One region of the Sodalis praecaptivus genome, then DNA from elsewhere that is predicted to be linked to it. Evidence: predicted binding sites of a transcription regulator. Region 1 holds the regulator's gene; the other holds the start of a gene.
The links. The regulator Fur, encoded in region 1, represses iron uptake genes when iron is present. The targets are predictions, from matches to a motif close to ATAATAATGAGAACNACTATCAA.
Positions count from the first base shown of each region.

Region 2: ftnA (non-heme ferritin) is a predicted target of Fur. The motif match lies at 2,359-2,381, and genes of this name have one in related genera.

Region 1 is NZ_CP006569.1:3,222,132-3,226,334, reverse strand. Features, by position in the region: gene glnS (glutamine--tRNA ligase) at 1-353, shown strand, start outside; gene SANT_RS14235 (hypothetical protein) at 418-1,311, opposite strand; gene fur (ferric iron uptake transcriptional regulator) at 1,674-2,141, opposite strand; gene fldA (flavodoxin FldA) at 2,462-2,977, opposite strand; gene ybfE (LexA regulated protein) at 3,262-3,549, opposite strand; gene ybfF (esterase) at 3,710-4,203, opposite strand, start outside.
Region 2 is NZ_CP006569.1:1,944,600-1,948,802, forward strand. Features, by position in the region: gene SANT_RS08625 (S9 family peptidase) at 1-661, shown strand, start outside; gene exoX (exodeoxyribonuclease X) at 688-1,395, opposite strand; gene SANT_RS08635 (DNA polymerase III subunit theta) at 1,966-2,193, opposite strand; gene ftnA (non-heme ferritin) at 2,561-3,076, shown strand; gene yobA (CopC domain-containing protein YobA) at 3,331-3,711, shown strand; gene copD (copper homeostasis membrane protein CopD) at 3,712-4,203, shown strand, end outside.

The DNA.
Region 1 (4,203 bases):
ATGCCGATACGCTCAGTAAAGATCCCGCCGACGGGCGCAAGGTGAAAGGCGTGATCCACTGGGTATCGGCCACCCGCGGCGTCGCAGCGGAGTTTCGTCTGTATGACCGGTTGTTTAGCGAGGCCAATCCGGCGGCGGCGGAAGATTTTCTCTCTACGCTGAACCCGGATTCGCTGGTTATCCGGCAGGGCTTTGTCGAAGCCGGCGTACCGGCAGCCAATGCGGATGAACCTTTCCAGTTTGAGCGCGAAGGCTATTTTTGCGCCGACAGCCGCTACTCCAGCCCCTCCCATCCGGTGTTCAACCGCACCGTGGGGCTGCGCGACACCTGGGCCGCGAAAGCCGGGATGTGATCTTGCCCCCCGCGCCGTGATCTTTCCGTTTCTGGCGCAGGGGGAAGCGGTTACGCTGCGCCGCTTATTCCTCTTGCTGCCCGCGCTGCAACGCTTGCGGCAAGTTTTCAAGCTTATCCAAGCTATAGGCGTGCGGATGGTGCCTGAGGCGTAGCTGATAATGGTTGGGCCTGTCGGCCCAGATGTAGCTGTTATCTAACGCATCGGCCGGCGGCGCATATTTGCACGGGATCACCTTGTCACCCACCAGTTGCTTAACGCGGGATGTCAACGCCGCGAACGCCGCATGCTTTTTTCTCTCGACGCTAAAATCGATCCAGGAATGCACCCTCCCCTCTGGGGCCCCGTGGGCGTCAGAGATGAGGGGCTCAGGGCCGTGCAGAGTGGCGTAAACGGTTTTGTCGTAGGGAACGAACGTGATACCCGTTGAGCGAAACGTGGGCAGGGCCTCATGATCGATTTGCGCATACATGCGGGAACTATCGCCGCAGGTGCCTGCCGTCAACGGCGAAGGTTTCGGCGGCCGCGGCGGAGCCTGGCTCGCCACTGCCGCGACGGGATCCCGCGGACGTCTGAGGGTCACCGGCGATGAGGGCGATTGTCTAGACGGGTATGCACCGGCCGCGGTATCGCGTTGCGGGTTGTGTAACCGTCGCGGCAGGGAGCCAGATGGCGTGGCCGGCTGCCAACCGGTCGCGGCGTCGCGTTGGGCGTTTTTGCTGGGGCGCGACGGTACGGGAGTAAGCAGGGTGGTGACGTTGGCAAGCGCCGCATCAATACGCACGGGGCGCGGGGATGCCGGGGGTGTGCTCCTCGCCGCGGTGGCTGGGCGTAACCATTTTGCTTGCCTTACGCCGTTGGGTTCAGACGTGAGCGGCGTTCGCGTGGCGGGAGGCGCTGCCAGCGATGCCACAGCCGCGGGCGGCACAGGGGTGTCTTGCAGGATAGGTTTCATCATCGGGATACCTGTAGGTCGACCAAAGACGTTAGGAGACAGCGTTACCGCTTCCAGGGAGGGCTCGGTGGGTAAGCGCTGTGAACGGATCCCTGCTCCCCTGTTTTTTTGGGGGCAGGGCCGGGCTAGGGGCTGATAATAATTTATCGGCCTATAAGCCCACTGCCCAATAGCCTAAGAAGTTAACTTCCCCGCCGTCATCGGGTGAAAGGCTGATTCAGTACGGGAGAATAGCGGGATGGCGGCAAGTAAGAAAAAAGGGGCGTTATGAAGTGTAAAAGCAAGGCGAGAAAAAACCGCCGGCGGCGGTTTCTCTTTATACGGTCGTGATTGTATGGCGGTAACGTGACGGCGTAGGACGGGTGTCAGAATTTTACGACGTGCGGATCATCTATATCATGCAAGGTTTCATCTTCACGGCAGTCGCCTTCCGCGCAATGGCCATAAAGATAGAGGCTGTGGTTGGTCAGTTTGATATTGTGCTTTTTCGCGATGTCGCGCTGGCGCGCCTCGATAAACTCATCGCGAAATTCGATGACCTTGCCGCAATCCAGGCAAATCAGGTGATCGTGATGGTGTTGCTGGGTGAGCTCGAAAACCGATTTGCCGCCCTCAAAGTTGTGGCGGGTGACAATGCCGGCGTCATCGAACTGATTGAGTACGCGGTAAACGGTGGCCAGCCCGATTTCCTCACCCATATCGATCAGCTTTTTATACAGATCTTCCGCACTGACGTGGTGGCATTCCGGGTCTTGCAACACTTCCAGGATTTTGAGCCTGGGAAGGGTCACTTTCAGGCCGGCCTTCTTTAATGCGATGTTATTGTCAGTCATGCGGGTTTGGTCCTGTTACTTGATAATCAAGTTATAAGCTAACACAGCCTATAACAATCGTCGGCCCGAAAAATGTATCACTGTCTCATTATAGAACTCGCGGTCAGAAATGAAAAAGAGACTCATTTTCATTATAGCCCACTCAGCGAGTAAGGACTATGTTACCTCTTTAGGTTTAAAAAATCACACAAAGTGTGGTGCCATTGTACTGCTTTGGCGGAAAAAGTTACAAAATTGTAGCTATCAATTTGAAAGGAATTATTTATCAAGCATACAATGCGGCATCATGCCGTCCGGGGAGGCCGGACGGCGGTAAGGCGTTAAGCCAAATTCATCTCTTCGCGAACCTGTTTGACCCAGCCGTCGACGCGTTCGGCGGTAAGCTCGGGCTGGCGGTCCTCATCAATGGCCAGACCAATAAAGTGGTCGTCGTCCGCCAGCCCTTTGGACGCCTCGAAATGATAGCCGGCGGTAGGCCAATGGCCGACCAGCGTGGCGCCGTGGGGTTCAATAATGTCCCGCAGGGTGCCCATCGCATCGCAGAAATACTCCGCGTAATCTTCCTGATCGCCGCAGCCGAATAGCGCAACTATCTTGCCGCTGAAATCGACCTCTTCCAACGTCGGGAAAAAATCATCCCAGTCGCACTGCGCTTCGCCGTAATACCAGGTCGGGATACCCAGCAGCAGCCGGTCATACTGTTCCAGATCTTCTTTGCTGCTTTTGGCGATGTCAAAAACATCAGCAACATCGGTACCCAGTTGCTTTTGGATCATCTTGGCAATATTTTCGGTATTGCCGGTATCACTGCCAAAGAAAATGCCTACACTCGCCATGAATATCAAAACCTCATAAAAATTAAGGGTATGCCCAATCGTCAACCTTAAGCTGATAAGGGCAATGATAGCAGACCCTCACTTAAGGAGATACCTGCCGGCGGGGGCTTTTTGCGTCAATTGCGCCCGCCGTGACGTGTACGCCGCAGGTGCAAAGGCGTGCCGGCCTAATGCCTGTGCCACGGTTTAGCGGCAGGCAGACGCGCGGCCTGCTTTACGGCCAGCGATCGGTCTGTTTAAGGCCTGTGCCACAAATGACGCTCTGCCGCCGCGGGACCCCTCCTTCAGCCGGCGGGCCGCTGGCGTTCAAGCTCCGCCAGCAGGATAAGTTCGATAAGCTCACTGCGGGATATATCCCGCTGATCGGCCAGTTTATTCAGCGCATCCACCGCCTGCGCATTGATTTTCAACTCCACTCGACGCAGCCCGCGCACTTTGTCACGCCGCAGCTGGTTACGCTTATTGATTCTGAGCTGCTCATCCCGAGAAAGAGGACTGGTTTTCGGCCTTCCCGGGCGGCGTTCATCCGTAAATAAATCCAGCGTAGTGCGGTCCGTTTGTTCTTTTGCCATAGTTGATGAAGGGAATATGCAACCGTAAGCGGCGGGGTCGCCGGCGGCTGGCCTGAGCCCTGGCCGGCGTCCTCCGTAGCGTTAGTTTCACCGGTCCCTGGAGGTAGCCGGCATCCAAAAACCCGTCATCTTACCCCAGTGAAGCGGGTGGCGACAATGGCTAACTGCCGCGTCCGGCTGATGCTTCCGTCAGAAAACGCGCGACAGCGCGCACTACCGCCTGCGGTTTTTCGGCATGCACCCAATGGCCGGCGCCGGCCACCACATGGGCGCGGGCGCGGGGAAATTGCCGGCGGAGAGTCTCGCGGTAGCGATCATCCAGATAGGGGGAATTACCGCCGCGGATAAACAGTATCGGCCCCGGCCAGGGGGGCAGTGTTCGCCAGCCGATAATGTCGGCGTAATTATGCTGGATGCTGTCAAGAGCGAAACGCCATTGTCCCTGATCAAACGATTTCAGTAGAAACTGAATGGTGCCCGGGTCGTCAATATCCTGTTCCATCAGCCGTGCGGCGTCGCTGCGCTGCGTTATCCCAGACTCGCTGACGCGCGCCAGGGCGGCGAAAATGGCGTCATGGCGGCGGACCTGATAGGCCACCGGCGCCATATCGATCACCACCGCCTGCGCAATGCGCGCCGGCGCCAGCGCGCAAA
Region 2 (4,203 bases), 1.3 Mb from region 1:
GAGCCTGCTGGATCGCGGCTTCGTCTTTGCTTTGACGCACATACGCGGCGGCGGCGAACTCGGCCAAGAGTGGTACGAGGACGGCAAATTATTTAACAAGATGAATACCTTCAACGATTTTATCGACATCAGCCGCGAACTGTTGCGTCAAGGGTATGGCGATGCCGAGCAGGCCTTTGCCATGGGCGGCAGCGCCGGTGGGCTGTTGATGGGGGCGGTCATCAACATGGCGCCGGCGCTGTTCAAAGGTGTAGTAGCCCAGGTACCCTTCGTGGATGTGGTGACCACAATGCTGGATGAATCCATTCCGCTGACGACCGGCGAATATGAGGAGTGGGGAAATCCGCAGGAGGAAGCCTTCTATCGTTATATTCTGCAATACAGCCCTTATGACCAGGTACGTGCGCAGGCTTATCCTCATTTACTTGTCACCACCGGCCTGCATGATTCGCAGGTGCAGTATTGGGAGCCGGCGAAGTGGGTGGCTAAACTGCGTGAAGTGAAAACCGACGATCATCTGCTATTGCTGTGCACCGATATGGACTCCGGCCATGGCGGCAAATCCGGTCGCTTCAAAGGCTATGAAGGAGTATCGATGGAATATACCTTTATTCTGGCGCTGGCCAAAGCCGCCGGCAGCCCGCCGACGGGGCCCGCTTAACCGTCGGAGAGCCGCGTCGTGCAGCTTTACTCCCCGGTATGTCCCTCGGCATGGCGTTGTGCTTCGCTGGCTGCCCCGGAGAGATGGTAGTTGAGGCTATAACGCAGGTCGGCGGATAAATCGCGCAAATTGGCCAGCAGCCAGTGGAGATAACCGGGGTCATCACGGGCGATCTGCGCCAGCGGCTGGCCGCGGTACTTACCGAATTTCAGGCTGGAGAGTAACGTGGCTTCATTACTTATCGCCACCATCTCTTCGGGGCTCCAGCCGGAATCCTGCCGTATCTTCATCAACAGGGCGGCGGTGACGTAGCAATCGTACAACGCCCGGTGGGGGTAGAGCCCCGCCGGCGGCGCAACCTGCAACTTAAGCGCATAACGCAGATATTGATTGCCGTACTTGATACCGGGGTACAATTTGCGCGCCAGTTTCAGGGTGCAGATCCACGCACCGTTCATCTCCGGCAACATCCGCCTGTCGAAGGCGGCATTATGCGCGACATAATAGGCGCTGCCCTGGTAACGGCCGATAACGCGCGCGATGCGCGGTTTATCCGCCACCATCTCTTCGGTGATATGGTGGATAGCCATCGCGTCCAGTCCAATGGGGCGTCCCGGATTCACCAGATCGCTCATCACATTGCTGATGCCCGTATCGCTAAGGTCCAGCGAGGCGATTTCCACGACGCCTGCGTCAAGGCCGCAGGTCTCGGTATCGATCACGCGAAAGGTCATAATTGGTCCTGTGCTGGCAAAGTTGCCTTATTATGACGCCTTAAGCGGCAATAAAAAACCCGCTGCGAGGGCGGGTTGATAGGAAAGGAAGCGGCGAGGCATCACACAATGTCGGCAGGCGCCTTTTTGCTGCGCTTTTCGGCACGCTTTTCTTCCGGGGTTTTCAACGGTTTCTTCTTGGTGTCTTTTTTACGATCCATTCCCTTACTCATAATGACCTCTCAGTGGCAGACAGGAAATGCTGGATTTATTAACTGCCGATTGTCGGTCGTTGGCAACACAAATTGTGCTATTTGGTGCCGAAATAGCATGACGGGCCTTGCGGTGCCGGGAGCGTCAGCGAAACGCGGCGCAGGGTGCGCCAGTTATCGCGCGACGCATGCCGCCGCGTGAAAGGAGGCCGTGCGCGCCCGGCAATTGCATGCACACGCCGCAAAACGGAAAATGCGGCATAACCTTCACGTCGCCCTTAGCCCTTCGCGCATAGGCGAGGGGGTTACCCCCAGGAATAGACGGCGATGAGACACCACACTGTGGCACAGGGCGCACAGCCCTCCGCTTTGGGGAGGATTATTTGCGCGGCTCGTAAGGGAGGCGGGAGAAGTTGAGTGAAGCCTGCCGATAGAAGGCCACGCGGTTACGGAAATAGTCGCGTAACTGCGCGGGTTGGTCCCGCTCCACCTGTTCCGCCACCACCGGCATGTTATAGCGCTCTTTGAACGCCACGGCAGACGCCGCCAGGTCGACGTTGATTTTATCGCGCGTTGGCTCATCAAGGGTGGCTAAATTGTACGTCATCGTAACTCTTCCCGGTTCATTGCGGTTCGGCGTACAAAATAAAGCAGCCGGCGACGGTTTGCAAGCCGCCGGTGGGAAGGGGTGAATAATAATCGTTTCTATTTCGTTTTTGGCATCTTTGCCGTGGCGATACAGCGTGGTGCGGGAAATAATGGTTAATTAAGAATGCAAATAATAATCCCTATCAATTCCAAGCGAGGAATAATTATCACTCCCTGATGCGGAACAGTGAAATTATCGCAGGTCATTGAATTTGGCTGATTTTAAATTATCCGTCTATTTCGGAATAAGCCGGTTTGTTTTTCCCGATGATGTTGGCATAATAGCGAAAATAAATCACCTGCACATCCCATAAGGACGCCAGACAATGTTAAAAAAAGAAATGGCCAGCAAGCTAAATGAACAATTAAATCTCGAATTCTTTTCCGCCAATCTCTATTTGCAAATGAGCGCATGGTGTAATGACAAAGGATTAGAGGGCGCTAGCCAGTTTTTCAAAACCCAGTCCAGCGAAGAGATGGATCACATGCGCCGCCTGTTTGATTATCTCAATGACACCGGCACCATGCCGGTACTGGGGGCTATCGAAGCGCCGCCGGTCGGGTTTCCTTCCCTGGCCGAGCTGATCAAACTCGCTTACCAGCATGAGCAAATGATTACACAGAAGATTAACGAGCTGGCCCATGTCGCCATGACGCTGCAGGATTATTCCACGTTCCACTTCCTGCAGTGGTATGTCGCCGAGCAGCACGAGGAAGAAAAGATGTTCAAGTCAATCCTCGACAAGCTGGCGCTGGTGAACACCGATGCCAGCGGCCTGTTCTTTATCGATCAGGATCTTAAGAAAATGAATGGCGATAACAGCGTCGCCACCACGATGTAAGCGCCTGTCTCTGCTAATGATTTCTCCTGTCCGCCCCTGCATCACCGCCGGGGCGGACGGGTGCGTTGTCCTCGACTTCACCCGCCGCAGCCGCTATTATTTGCCCGCGCTCATGTCAGCGGGATAGCCAGCCTTGCCCGAACCTACAGGCCTTTTTCGCCGCCGGCGGTAATGGCTATACAGTGGATCCTGCCGTCTTGTTACCCGTGCCATGGCGTTTATTCCGACATTTATCTACTTAAGGAAAGCCACTAATGTCAATGCAACGTATTGCCGCGCCGGTGTACGCGCTGGCGTTATTTGCCGGAGCGGTATTCTGCGCGCCGCGGGCAGAAGCCCATGCGCATCTCAAGACGCAATATCCCGCTGCCAATGCCACCATGACGGATGCGCCGCAGGCGCTTACCCTGACCTTTACCGAAGCGATTGAACCTGCTTTTAGCGGTTTAACGTTAACCCGTAAGGATAACCAGCCCGTGCCGACCGGGCCCATCAAGACCGATCCGGCCAATGCTACCCAAATCATCGTTCCGTTTAAGCAGCCGCTGACCGCCGGCGAATACGTAGTAGCGTGGCATGTGGTTTCGGTAGATGGGCATAAAACCCAGGGCAGCTACTCCTTCAGCGTCAAATAAATGGCCTCGTTGCCGGCCTGGTTCGCGGCCTGCCGTTTCATTCATTTTGCCGCGTTGATACAGCTCGCCGGCGTGTTGCTGTTCAGTGAACGTCTGGCGCCGCCCGCGCTGCAGCCTCTGCTGCGGCGCGCATTTCGGCGCAGCCAAAGCGGTTTGGCGCTCGTGGGTCTGTTGACGGCCATCGCGCTACTGGCGCTCCAGGCGGGCCTGATGGGGCAGGGGTGGCCGGATACTCTACGATTGGAGGTGTGGCGTGCGGTGCTGCATACCTCCTTTGGTCAGGTATGGTTCTGGCACCTGATGCTGGTGCTGGCGACCTGCGGCGCGACGCTCGGCGCAACGGCCTCTCCCTGGCGTTACCCGCTGTTATTGATGTTGTCGATGGCGGCGCTGCTCAGTCTGGCGTTCACCGGTCATACGGCGATGTATGACGGCTTACGCGGCGCGGCGCAGCGCAGCAACCAGATGCTGCATCTCTTGGCGGTGGCGGGG